3 regions of the Chryseobacterium sp. Marseille-Q8038 genome follow, and region 3 is predicted to be linked to each of the others. Evidence: riboswitches for the same ligand, from Rfam matches in the RefSeq annotation. Region 3 holds a riboswitch; each other region holds the start of a gene.
The links. A riboswitch is a leader RNA that binds a small molecule or an ion and turns the genes downstream of it on or off. The one in region 3 is predicted to bind S-adenosylmethionine.

Region 1 (4,675 bases), 140 kb from region 3:
ATCCTTTAAAAATATGGAGCAGAGCCTTTTGCTGATGTTTTGAGCCACTTCATCAAGATTTCTTTTATCACCACTTCCGGTTGGAAATTCTACTTTTAAACTATTTCCATAATAAAAATGGAAACGTTGCAGACTTTCTACAATCAGGAAGTTGATAGGAAACCAAATGGGCCCTCGCCAGTTGCTGTTTCCGCCAAACATCCGGCTGTCACTTTCTGCAGGAGTATAATACACCATATTTTCTGATCCGTGTACAGAGAATACAAAAGGATTTTCTTCATATACTTTAGACATTGCCCGAATTCCGTAAGAACTTAGAAACTCATTTTCATCCAGCATTCTGGTCAATACCTTTGTCAGTCTGTTTTTTCGAAGGATACTCATCAGGTGTTTTCTTCCATGTCCTTCCTCATCCCAGTGGGAGACCAGTTTGGTGAGTTCCGGTTTATTTTTTAGAATCCATTCCATTCTGGTTTTGAAATTCGGCATTTTTTCCAGTAAATGATGATCTACAATTTCAACAGCAAACATAGGAATCAAACCTACAATACTTCTTAATCTTAAAGAAACGCTTTCTCCATTTCCCAGCTGCAGAACATCATAGAAAAATCCGTCTTCTTCATTCCACAGGCCTTTCGTGCTTTCACCCAGGTTTTCCATGGCCTCGGCGATATAAAGATAATGCTCAAAAAATTTAATAGCCATATCTTCATATACCTGATAATACTGGGCCAGTTCCATGGCAATACGCATCATATTCAATGCATACATCGCCATCCAGCTTGTCCCGTCTGCCTGTTCAAGATGCTGGCCATCCTTTAATTCCATATTCCGGTCAAAAGCTCCGATATTATCAAGACCAAGAAATCCTCCACCAAAGATGTTTTTTCCGTTCTTATCCTTTCGGTTTACCCACCAGGTGAAATTAAGAAGCAGTTTCTGGAATACTTTTTCTAAGAATAGTAAATCCGGTTTTCCATTATTTTTTTCATCAATTTTAAAAACACGGAAGCACGACCACGCATGTACAGGCGGGTTTACATCACTCATATTCCATTCATAAGCAGGAAGCTGTCCGTTAGGATGCATATACCATTCTTTGGTAAGGAGCAAAAGCTGTCCTTTGGCAAATTCTGCATCTATAATGGAGAAAGGCACACAGTGAAATGCCAGATCCCATGTAGCATACCACGGATACTCCCATTTATCAGGCATGGAAATAATATCTTTATTATGAAGATGATTCCATTCTGTATTTCTTACATATTCATTGAAGTTTCTTGGAGCTTCCAAATTAGGGTCTCCTTTCAGCCATTTTCCGATATTGTAATGATAGAACTGCTTATTCCAGAGAAGCCCTGCAAAAGCCTGTCGCTGAACATTTCTTTCATCTTCGTTAACGGTATCATTCTGAATTCCTTTATAAAACTCTTCGGCTTCCGCTTTACGGGTTTCAAAAATAGAGTCAAAATTTTCAAAAGGCTTATCTGCTTCATCAGGACATAGCCTGAACTCAAAAACTTTTGATTCCCCGCCATCAATAATCTCATCAACAAGAAAAGCAGCTTTGCTTCCTCTTTTTTCAGGATTTACAGTGTTTCCCTGATGAATAATATAATCATTAATTCCATCCTTAAAATAGGTGTTTTCAGATGGGGGAGCTCCGTAAAGCTTAGGAGTATTGGTTTCATTGTCACAAAATACACTTTGTGCATTTGAATTTCGGGAATACAGTTTCTTGATTGAAATACTGTCGTGTCCAATATTGATACTTCCGTCGTGAGAAGTATTGAGCTCTCCTTTATAAGTATTGTATCCCCATTTCCAGTTGTTTCTAAACCATACAGTAGGAGCCACAAGAATAGGGGCAGCATGCTGACTTCGGTTGCAGACTGTTACTCTGGCCAGAATATCATTGTGATCCGCTTTACAATATTCGATGAAAATATCAAAATATTCATCATTATCGAAAATTCCGGTATCGAAAATTTCATACTCTGGCTCTTTCTTGCTGCGTTTTCCGTTTTCTGCAACGAGCTCATCATAAGGAAATTCATTAATCGGGTATTTATATACCATCTTCATATAGCTATGAGTAGGTGTATTATCCAGATAATAAAAGATTTCTTTGATGTCTTCTCCATGATTCCCCTGAGGGTTGCTCAATCCGAAGAATCGTTCTTTTACCATTTTATCTTTCTTATTCCAAAACGAAAAAGCAAAACAGAACAGCTGCTTTACATCAGAAATTCCGGCGATGCCTTCCTCTCCCCAGCGGTAAGTGTAGCTTTCAGCATTATTATGATTGGTAAAATTCCAGGCGTTTCCGTTTGGGCTATAATCTTCGCGTACATTTCCCCACTGCCGGTTGCTTACATAAGGTCCCCAGTTTTTCCATTTGGTATCTTGTAATCTTTCTTTTTCAGCGGTCATATCTCATCATTTTTCCATACGAAGTTAGTTTTTTTGAGAAGTAATTCCAATTTTTTTCATCTGAATAATTATTAATATAGTCTTGAAATACTTGTGTTTAAGGGCTTTTAAAAATATTAAAATAATTTTTTTTTGAAATTAAAAGAAAAGAACTACCTTTGCACCATTCGTTCATTCAAATATTGAAAATGTTATCAAGAAAGGTTGAGGGATTAGACCCTATGAAACCTTAGCAACCCTTTGTGCAAGCAAAGAAGGTGCTACGTTCTACCAAAATTATTTTGGACAGATAACTTACTGAAGTTCTTTTCAGCCATTTCCTGTGGCATTTTCAATTGTATTAAAATTTAATAGAATTGAAAACAGAACTAAACTATATTAATCTTTCGTATCAAACTTATTCTCAAAAGGAATACAATATCTCATTAAGCTATCAGCTTTTTGGGAAAGATCTGTTTACAGCCCCTATCATTTTAATCAACCATGCTCTTACCGGAAACTCAAATGTATCCGGAGAAAAAGGCTGGTGGAAACAATTGGTAGGAGAAAATCAGATTGTTGATACTGATCAATACACTGTTCTGTGTTTCAATATACCCGGAAACGGATATGATAATTTTTTAATTGAAGACTATGAAGATTTCACTACTTCAGATATCGCTGCGATATTTCTGAAAGGGCTTAAAGCTTTACATATCAAAAATATATATGCCATTATTGGAGGTTCTCTGGGAGGAGGGATTGCCTGGGAAATGCTTGCCAAGCAGCCGGATCTCGCAGAAATATTTATTCCCATAGCCTGTGATTACAGAACACACGATTGGCTGCATGCCCAATGTCTGGTTCAGAAATTCTTATTGAATGATAAAGAAGAACCATTACAGAAAGCAAGAATTCATGCCATGTTGTGTTACAGAACTCCACAATCACTCAATGACAGATTTCAAAACCAATATAATAAGGAAAATCAACGCTTGGAATCAGAAGACTGGTTGGTTTATCATGGTAATGCATTAAACGGAAGGTTTAGTTTAAAGGCATACAAGCTGATGAATCATCTCCTGATGAATATCAATGCTGATGAAACAGCACTGGAGAGCATACAGGCACGAATGCACGTGATCTCCGTAGATACAGACTTATTCTTCCCGGCTTCTGAAATCCGAATGTGTTTTGAAAACTTAAAAGAGAAAAATAAGGATGTTTCTTATCACGAGATCCAATCTATACACGGGCATGATGCCTTCCTAATGGAATATCAACAATTAAATAATATCATAAAAAACATTTTACAGAAGTAATGAAAAATGCTAACGAAATAAAATTTTTGAAGAACAGATCAATCGTCAAATTTGAAGGAGAAGATTTCCTTGGAGAAATCGGGATTGACGGACGTATTTTTAAGGCGCTTACTTTAGCGCGTATCAGTGTAGGAGTAATTTCTCAACAAGCTATAGAAAACGGAATCTCTATTTTGGTTCACGAAAATGATGCAGAAAAAGCAGTTGCTTGCCTTATTGATGAATTCGAAACAGAAAGAAAATCTGGAAAAGTTTCTCAGATCTATAGTATCAATAATGTTTCTGTGATTGGTTTTGTAGCAGAAGATTTCAATAAAGTCTTTGCTGAACTGGCCAGAAACAATGTTTTCCCATTATTGCTGAATCAGGTAGCCGGAGAAAACAGAGTCAACATCGTAGTGACTTCTTCACAGGATGAAAAAACAAGAAATATCATAGAATCTGAAATTTTCAAAAAACCAAAAACAGTTCATCTGGCAATTATTGGTCACGGAAACGTAGGAAAGACTTTGATAGAACAGGTTTTGGGATCTGCAGAAGAAATTAAGAAACGTAAAAAAATAGATCTTAAAGTAGTTGCTGTAGCCAACTCAAAGAAAATAGCCTTCAATAAAAAAGGATTTGATGCCAATTGGGGCGATGAGGTCTTAACGGCACAACACCCATCTAACGTTGAAGAATTGATTAATTTCTCCAATGAAAATCAATTAGAAAACCTGATCGTTGTGGATAACACTGCAAGTAAGGATTTTGTGAAAAACTATCACGCTTTGGCAGAAAACGGATTCGATTTGGTTTCTTCCAATAAAATTTTCAATACCCTTCCTATTGAGGAATACAGAAAACTAAGATATACGTTAAGCAAAAACAACAGACGTTATCTGTATGAAACTAATGTAGGAGCTGGTCTTCCGTTAATTGACACCATCAAGTTATTACAC
Region 2 (4,675 bases), 680 kb from region 3:
AATATGAATTTTCATAGATCTGGCGATCCGGGAAGACATCAAATACATTATTGGCTCCTACTGTAAAATTGATGTTTTTTGTGATGTCATACCCGACACTGATGTCCGTAACGACCTTCGGAGAGAATTCCTGAACGCCTCCAAATGGATAACCATCTCTTATTACTTTACCAAAATAGGTATTTCTTACGAGAAAATTGAACTTTCCTATTCCATAATTCAAGCCTAATGAAGCTTTTGTTTTTGGAGACAGGGTTTCAATGATGTTGATCTGATCCGGGCCAAAGAATTCATTCTGAGGAGTTCCTAAGTTTTCCGGAAAATGAAAGTCTGTGATTTTTGTTTCTGTATAGTTTCCGGCAAGATTAATATTTAAATTTCCGCTTCCAAGAATCCAGTCATAAGAAACTACCACATCTACTCCTTTTGTTTCAGTATCAATGGCATTTGTAAAGAATCTTCCGCTTTCTACGTTAAACTGATCCAGTCTGGGATCGGTAATATTGCTGGTAATTACAATCCTGTCTTTTACTTTTATCCAATATCCGTCTACCGAAATATAGAGTTTGTTTAAAGGTCTCAGGGTAAATCCAGCGCTTGCATTGACAGAGGTTTCCTGTTTAAGCTTATCAAACCCAAGAATTCTGGCTGCTTCGCTATCATTTCGGAAAATCCCTTTGGTTACAATTCCTGAACCGGAAGTAGAAATGTCGGCATAAGAGTTATTAAAATACTGCTGTTGAAGGGAAGGAGCTCTAAACCCTGTTCCTACCGCTGCTCTAATTGCATAATTTTTTACAAATTCATATCGTACTGCTAATTTCCCATTCAGGGTATTTCCAAAATCTGAATAATTTTCAAATCTGGCAGCAGCGTCAATATTGAGTTTTTTATCCAGATCATAGGAAACATCTGCATATACTGCCGTGGAATGTCTGTCTTTTTTCAGTGCATTGTCTGGAGAGAATCCGATAAAAGATTGAGATCCGCCTGCTCCAAGCACCGTTGATCCTTCGGTGGCAACATTTCCGTTGATGTCATATTGGGTATAAGAAGCTTCATCACCGGGTTTGATCTGATATTGTTCCAATCTGAACTCTCCCCCGAATCCGATATTAAAACGGTTTATCTTTTTGGAAACATCAAGATTAATCGTATTTTGAAGGAAGCTGTGTGCTCCAGCATAAAAACGGGTTGGTGAATTTGCTCCCAGGGAAGCATTATTGGTATTGCTAACATTGTAATTGAAGGTATTGCTTCCGAATGTATTGCTAAGGTCAAAAAACCAGTCACTGACATTATATTTTACTCCTACAGCATAGGAGACATCATATACTTGTGATCCGAGATTTGCCTGAAACCCGTTCGGATAAATGGATGAAACCACATTAGACGTTTCGCTTGGAAGTCTTCTGAAACCAAACCCTTTTCCTTCTTTGATACTGAAACCTCCGAAAGAATAGATCTTAAATTGATCATTAAAAGGATATTCTGCATTGAAAAACAACTGTCCCTGTCTGATCTGGGCATCTCCGATCTGAAAATTAAAATCGTCACGGGTTAGTCCTCGTTCTTTAATCTTTGCATCATCCGCTGCTCTTGCCGCTTCGGGATCATCAGCAAATGCATAGGCAAAATTATTTCCAAAAATATCCAGATCATGATTTTGAGTTCGTGTTGTTTTTCCTCTATGGCTTAATTGTAGGGAAAGGTTGATATAACCCTCTTTTTTTCCTAATGAAGTCCCATAATTGGCTCCTGCCTGATAAGTATCCCCATCATTTCTCCCAGTCAATCCATACGTAAGACTTGCTGAGGCTCCCGTATTTTTTTTAAGAATAATATTGATCACTCCTGCAATGGCATCAGAACCGTATTGTGCTGCAGCTCCGTCTCTTAACACTTCTATTCTATCAATCGCAATGACCGGAATTGTACTTAAATCTGTTCCTACAGATCCATTTCCAACCGTATTCTGATAATTAACTAAAGAGGTGGAATGTCTTCTTTTTCCGTTAAGTAAAATCAGGATCTGATCTGGTCCCATTCCTCTTAAGGTTACAGGATCAATATGCTCTGTTCCATCAGAAGCAGACTGTCTCACTGCATTAAACGATGGAATCACATAGTTCAGGAGATCCTGAGCCGTCATTTGTGGAGAACTTCTTTGTATTTTGTCAATATTAATAACATCTACAGGAACTGGTGTTTCCAGTTTTGTTCTTTTGACATTTCGGTTTCCGACAATGATGATATCTTCTATTTCTTTGCCTTTCTCCTCATTCTCCTGAGCAGCGACTAACATTGCCCCAAGCAATAATACAGCTGTGCTTAATTTTTTCATTTTTGTTCTTGCCAATTAATAATACGAATCTGACGGATCTTTCCGCAGATACACAAGACTTCAAGAAATGGAATTCATATAGAATATTGACTTCACTTATCTCCCCCTCCGGGTTGGAATTAGCACCTTTACACTTCTGGAACCGTGCAGGTTGCTAAGGTTTCACCGGGCCAAATCCCTCCACCTTTCTTGATAAATCTACTGCAAAAGTAGACTATTTTTTTAAATATACAAAAAAGCAGATCTGCTGTACTGCAAATCTGCCTTTCATTATTTTATAGAACTTGTGGTAAGTTTTATTTTTGAAACATTAAGATGATATTAAGGTGATAAGAGTATTAAGATAAGCTTCGTTTTAAGCTTAAAATTCAGAATGATCCATCTTAACGATACTTTATTTCTTAAATCCTTCTTAATGGTTTTACATATTCAACATTTTTTATAAGTCTAAACAGCTTGATAATTTGTTTTTATTTGATCATCATCTTTTGAATGGCAATTCCTGTATCCGATTTCAACTGTACCAGATAGGTTCCCGGTGGATAACTTATTTTCGTTTCATGTGTACCGTTTTCTTTATTCAGCTTGAAAGAGTCCAGCTTTTTACCCGTCATATCAAAAATTAAAATTTCTCCGTTTTTTGCTTTATTGAAAATGAATCGAGCGATTCCGTTTTGTATCGGATTATCTGCAATCTGAAGAGACAATTTGTTTCCTGTATTGATATCTATTGTTGACAAAGCACCTGCATAGTTTCCAAATATTCTGAATTCTCCAGGCTGTAAAGTAATCGGAGTTGTTGTAGAAGCCACATTCAAAATACTATCATCCATCAGATTCTGCCACTGCCCTGTGTAAGGGAAATAAGGCACCACATTTTGGGAAGAAGTAGTATAATTGGCTAATACTACTATATTTTTTATTCCAGTTGTAATTGCTGCATCATACACGTAAATTCTTGTGATCAGCCCATTTGGATCATTCGTAAGGTTATTGGATTCTATACTGTAAGTTTTAGATTTAAAAACCTGATGGGTATTTCTGATATTGATTATTTTAGCCCATGTATCATAAACTGCTTTTCTGTTTGCATTGGTATCATATCCTAATGTAAATGCAACAGGTTTCTCATCTGTTCTGCATCCGCTGTCGATAGTTCCGTTAGCACATCTGTTGATGCTGAATTCGTATCCCAATTCTCCAAACTGCCAGATCATTTTCGGACCGGGAATGGTAAAGAACGTAGCACCGAAAGTTTTCATCCTTTCAAGAGATGTATTCAGGTTTTTAACATCGTAGCTCCCATTAGTAGAACCATAGGCAAGGTTTTTAAACATCAGCCTTTCTTCATCATGGCTTTCTCCATATCCTACAGCACTCATATTGGTAAAGCCATGAAGACTGTGATTCATACGGTCATAATTGCTGTTTTCCTGATACCCCATTGTATTCTGGTTGTAAGGTTCTGTCTGCTTATTCCAAAGCATAACACCTTTTCCTTCTGCGATCCTGTAGTTTGCCCATTGCTGTTCCTCTGCATCAGTTCCCAGATGTTCAAAAATCATGTAAGAATTCGGGTCTATTGCCCACTGTCTGTCAGCATAATGTTTCATGATATCTACTCTGTCCTGTTGATAAGCATTGGTACAGGCTTCATCATTTTCAGAACAGCTTTGGGTAAATCCTTTTGTTAAATCCCAACGGAATCCGTCTATGTGATATTCAGTCAGCCATTGCTGAAGACATCTTTCAACGTAATATTGCGTTGAAGGACTCGTATGGTTAAAATCATTAAATACATTGTACGAATGTTTCGGAACCTGATTAAAATAAGGGTTGTCTGGCGCAACATTTCCATAGCCATCACCATCAGGATCTACATTCCACAGTCTTACCAAAGGTGAACGTCCCGTAGCGTGATTAAACGCAACATCAAGAATAACAGCAATACCATTCTGATGGCACAGGTCTACAAATTCTTTGAATTTTTCAGGAGTTCCATAAGCTTTGTCCAATGCATAATGGAAAGATGTATTGTATCCCCAGGAAAGGTTTCCGTCAAATTCCATGATCGGGAGCAATTCTATAGCATTGATTTTTAGATTTTTTAAATAAGAAATTTTATTAATCAATGACTGCCAGTTCTTTTCCTGTGTAAAGTCTCTCAATAATAATTCATACACTACCAGATCTTCTTTTGCAGGTCTTTGGAAATTGGTTATCTGCCAGTTATAAGCCGCTTGCCCTGTTTTAAATGTTGACACTTCAAAACCCTGTCCGGCAGGAAATGCAGGTAAGTTTGGATAGGTAGAAGCCGAAATCCACGGATCA
Region 3 (4,675 bases):
TTCTTTGGTCTTTCGGGTACAGGAAAAACGACTCTGTCTGCGGATCCGAAAAGATATCTTATTGGTGATGACGAGCATGGTTGGGATAACAACGGAGTATTTAACTATGAAGGTGGATGCTACGCTAAAGTTATCGACTTATCTGAAGAAAAAGAACCGGATATCTTTGCTACTATTAAAAGAGATGCACTTCTTGAAAACGTTGTTGTGAACAATGGAGTAGCAGATTATACAGACGGATCAATCACTGAGAATACAAGAGTTTCTTATCCAATTTATCATATCAACAAAATTGTATTGCCTTCTAAAGCAGGTCATGCGAAGAAGATTGTTTATCTTTCAGCAGATGCATTCGGAGTACTTCCTCCGGTTTCCATCTTGAATGAAGATCAGGCTCAATACCACTTCCTTTGCGGTTATACATCAAAACTAGCTGGAACAGAAAGAGGAATTACAGAACCTCAGCCATCTTTCTCACCTGCATTTGGTGAAGCATTCCTTACATTACACCCAACAATGTATTCTAAAACATTGATCGGTAAAATGCAGGAGCACGGAGCTAAAGCTTATTTGGTAAATACAGGTTGGAATGGTACAGGAAAGAGAATTTCTCTGAAAGATACAAGAGCAATCATTGATGCAATCATTGACGGATCTATCGATAACGCTCCTAAAACTCAGGTTCCAATCATGAATCTTGAGATTCCTACTGAATTGCCAAACGTTTCTACAGGTATTTTAGATCCTAGAGATACATATGAAAGCGCTTCAGAATGGGAAGAAAAAGCAAAAGATCTTGCTTCAAGATATATCAAAAACTTTGAGCAGTATTGTGATACTGAAGAAGGTAAGAAATTAGTTGCTTCAGGACCTCAGTTACAGGAACAGACTATCTAATAGCTCTCTATAAACATAAAAAAAAGCCTCATCACAGATGAGGCTTTTTTATTAATATTTTTGACAGTTTTCAATCAATTCATCCTGTTCATCAAGTTTTAAGACTGTTGATTTGATTGATTCTTCAGTTAAATGTTTTATGATCATAAAATGTTTTGCAGAAAAATAAGATTCTTCGTCCAATATCTTATCTAAATACTTTGGAGTAGTGAAAGTCATCCAATATTTTGTTTTGTCAGAAAATTCAATGGTTACCTCTACAGCATCAGATTCAATATTTTCTATTGGATCATCTATGTTAACAGAAATTATTTCAGGTTCATTGTTTAAAGTAAAATAAAAATCAGAATACCATCTCAGTCTTCCTTCGTCATTCCAGATTCTTATATTTTCATCATTTATTTCTTCAACGATATAGGATTTTCTTTTCGTTAATTGCCCGGAATATATGCCAATGCTTTTACAGTAAATCTTATCCTTTATCTTCATAAATTATTCTCTTTGTATACATAATTATCTGTGAGAATCTGTGCTATTTGTGGGAAAATATAGACTGAAAATTACTTCAGGCTCAATAAAGCCAATCTGTACCCATCCATTCCAAAGCCGGATAAAACAGCATCTGTGTTCGCTGCCGTCACAGATTTCTGACGGAACTCTTCTCTTTTGTATATATTGCTGATATGTACTTCTACTTTTGGCTTGCGGATATTCTTTAAACAATCAGCGATAGCATAAGAATAATGGGTAAATGCTCCCGGGTTAATCACTACTGCATCAAAATCATCCTCCTGAAGTCTGTTGATAAGCTCACCCTCAATATTGGACTGATAATATTGTATTTCATGAGACTGAAACTCGGATTTTAAATTTTCCAAATAACTTTCCATGGAAACATTTCCATAAATTTCCGGTTCCCGGGTGCCCAAAAGATTGAGATTAGGCCCATTTATAATCAAAACTTTCATACTATAAAATTAAAAAGTTTTTTCAATTAATAATACAAAAATTAAGGTGTTCTCAAATATTTGTTTCATTGAATTATTAATAATGATATTTATCATGTTTGAATAAATGATAACGGCTACAACTCCTTATTGTAATGAGTTTTATTAAAATTTTATGTTAATTATTAAAAATTTATCATGAAAAATGAATAAGTCTACTTGTTTTGTAGACTAAAAGTTTTTAGCTTTGCAAACATATTTCGATCGGCTTATAAAGAAAGATGGAGGGAACTGACCCCGTGAAGTCTTAACAACCTACCCATTGGGCAAGGTGTTACGTTCAGCCTTTTAAGGAAAAATAAGCATTTGGTTTATCGTATTTATCGATGCCCTTTGCTGACTTTTCTGCAAAGGGCTAAATTTTAATATATGATAAATAAAATTGATTATGATTAGTAAAACTTTATTTAATTCTAAAGCTTGGATACCTCCGGTTGCTGCTTTTTTTCTGGGAATTACCAGTGTAAATGCACAGACTTCCAGGCCGAAAAAAGATAGCCTTCATGAAAAAGAGATTGATGAAGTAGTAGTGGTAGCTTACGGAAAAGCGAAAAGAAATAGCTATACCGGTTCCGTAGCTACAATTTCCAGTGATAAAATCAATAGCAGACCTGTAACGAATATTACGAAAGCATTAGAAGGACAGGTTGCAGGGATTCAGACTACCAGCGCATCAGGCCAGCCAGGTGCTGTTTCCACTATCCGAATCAGAGGAATTGGTTCAATAAGTGCTTCCAGTGATCCGTTATATGTAGTGGACGGAATTCCTTTTGATGGAAATCTGAACTCTATCAGTCCCAGCGATATTGAATCTATAAGCGTTCTGAAAGATGCTACAGCAAGTGCTTTGTATGGTTCAAGAGGAGCAAATGGGATCATCATCATTACTACAAAATCAGGTAAAAAAGGGGAAGCAAAAGTTAATTTTAATATCAGTCAGGGATTCTCCGGAAGAGCCGTTAAAGACTATGAACAGGTAAATACAGATCAGTATTTTCAACTGTACTGGGAAGCATTGAGAAATGGATATCAATCCGGGAAAGTTTCTTCTCAGCAGGCAGCTCAGATGGCAACAGACAACCTTATTTCTTCACTGGGGATTAATCCATATGGGACAGCTTATCCAAAACCTGTAGGTACAGATGGAAAGCTATTACCTGGTGCATCACCACTTTGGAATGATGACTGGAGAGATATCTTGCAGAGAGTGGCTTCAAGAAATCAGGTGGATCTTGATATCAGCGGAGGAAGTGAGAAAAGTAATTATTTCTTCTCTCTGGGGTATCTGGATGATAAAGGAATGGCTATTGAATCAGGATATAAAAGATATAATACCCGATTGAAAATCAATTCTGAAGTAAAAAAATGGCTGAATGTTGGGGTGAACTTAAGTTATACAAACAGTATTCAGCAGGCACCTACTTCTTCGGATTCCAAGGCCAGTAACATCATCAATGCGGCAAGATTTATTCCTTCATTCTATCCTTATTATGAAAGAAATGCTGACGGAACTTATATTTTGGATGCTGATGGAAACCCGGTTTATGATTTTGGAAAATACAGACCCACGAATGCGCTTCAGAATCAAAATGCCGCAGCAACCTTGCCATTAGACAAAAACGAAAATAAAGAGGACAACTTTTCAGGGAAAGGATTCATGGAATTTACTTTCTTGCCGGAGCTAAAATTCAAGACGAGTTTCTCTGTTGATTTGGTGAATTACAACGGACATTATTATTCAAATCCATTATTGGGGCAAGGCGCAGAGATTGGAGGATCTGTGACGAAAACCAATACCAGAACGCTTTCTTATACAACCAGTAATATTCTGACGTATGATAAAAAGTTTGGAAAACATCATGTAAATGCATTGGCAGGTCACGAATTCTATAAATATGATTATCAGACGATTTCCGGAACAAGAAGTCAGTTCTCACTGCCTTACTATTATGAGCCGGATGCCGCTTCTTTACTGGGAAGTTTCAGCGGAAACAGTAATAAATTGAGTTTATTGAGTTTCCTTGGAAAAGTAGAGTATGATTACAACAATACCTATTTCTTATCTGCATCAGGAAGGGCAGACAGCTCTTCGAGATTTGCAAAAGATAACAGATGGGGAAGATTCTGGTCAGTAGGAGGTTCATGGAAAATTTCAAACGAAGAATTTGTCAAAAGTCTGAATATCTTCAATCAATTGACATTGCGTGCCAGCTATGGAGGACAAGGAAATGATAAACTGCTTAGACCAAACGGACAGCCGCTTTATTATGCTTATCAGGAGTTGTACAGATTTATCAGTCTTGGTGGAGAACCGGGAACAACACTGGAAAAAACGTCTACCAATAATGTGAAATGGGAAACCAACCTTAATTTAAATGTAGGATTGGAATTCGCGATTCTGAATAACAGGATTAAAGGAAATATCGAATATTTTAAAAGAAAAAGTCAGGACCTTTTGTTTAATATGCCTGTAGCGCCATCATTGGGAATCAGTGATTATCCGGCGAATATCGGAACCATTCAGAATACAGGATTTGAATTTTCATTATTCACAACACCCATTAAGAATGATAATTTCCAATGGAATGTAGATGTGAATCTGAGTACTTTAAACAATAAGGTAACGAAATTACCCGGAGGTTCTCTTGTGGTAGGAACTAAGCTGTTGACAGTAGGAGGTTCGGTATATGACTTCTTTATTCCGGAGTGGGCTGGAGTTGATCCAAGCAATGGAAAGCCTTTGTGGAAAACAGTTGCTACCGATGCAAGCG

Region 1: linked by a shared signal. The riboswitch ahead of ACWPWS_RS24295 (alpha/beta fold hydrolase) and the one ahead of ACWPWS_RS23580 (SusC/RagA family TonB-linked outer membrane protein) in region 3 are both predicted to bind S-adenosylmethionine.
Region 2: linked by a shared signal. The riboswitch ahead of ACWPWS_RS20510 (TonB-dependent receptor plug domain-containing protein) and the one ahead of ACWPWS_RS23580 (SusC/RagA family TonB-linked outer membrane protein) in region 3 are both predicted to bind S-adenosylmethionine.

The regions. Positions count from the first base shown of each region.
Region 1 is NZ_CBCOPN010000002.1:2,264,159-2,268,833, forward strand. Features, by position in the region: gene ACWPWS_RS24290 (MGH1-like glycoside hydrolase domain-containing protein) at 1-2,433, opposite strand, end outside; SAM riboswitch class I at 2,622-2,729, shown strand; gene ACWPWS_RS24295 (alpha/beta fold hydrolase) at 2,790-3,734, shown strand; gene ACWPWS_RS24300 (ACT domain-containing protein) at 3,734-4,675, shown strand, end outside.
Region 2 is NZ_CBCOPN010000002.1:1,441,300-1,445,974, forward strand. Features, by position in the region: gene ACWPWS_RS20510 (TonB-dependent receptor plug domain-containing protein) at 1-2,344, opposite strand, end outside; SAM riboswitch class I at 2,438-2,543, opposite strand; gene ACWPWS_RS20515 (alpha-amylase family glycosyl hydrolase) at 2,815-4,675, opposite strand, start outside.
Region 3 is NZ_CBCOPN010000002.1:2,121,042-2,125,716, forward strand. Features, by position in the region: gene pckA (phosphoenolpyruvate carboxykinase (ATP)) at 1-897, shown strand, start outside; gene ACWPWS_RS23570 (hypothetical protein) at 949-1,386, opposite strand; gene ACWPWS_RS23575 (type II 3-dehydroquinate dehydratase) at 1,458-1,865, opposite strand; SAM riboswitch class I at 2,111-2,209, shown strand; gene ACWPWS_RS23580 (SusC/RagA family TonB-linked outer membrane protein) at 2,293-4,675, shown strand, end outside.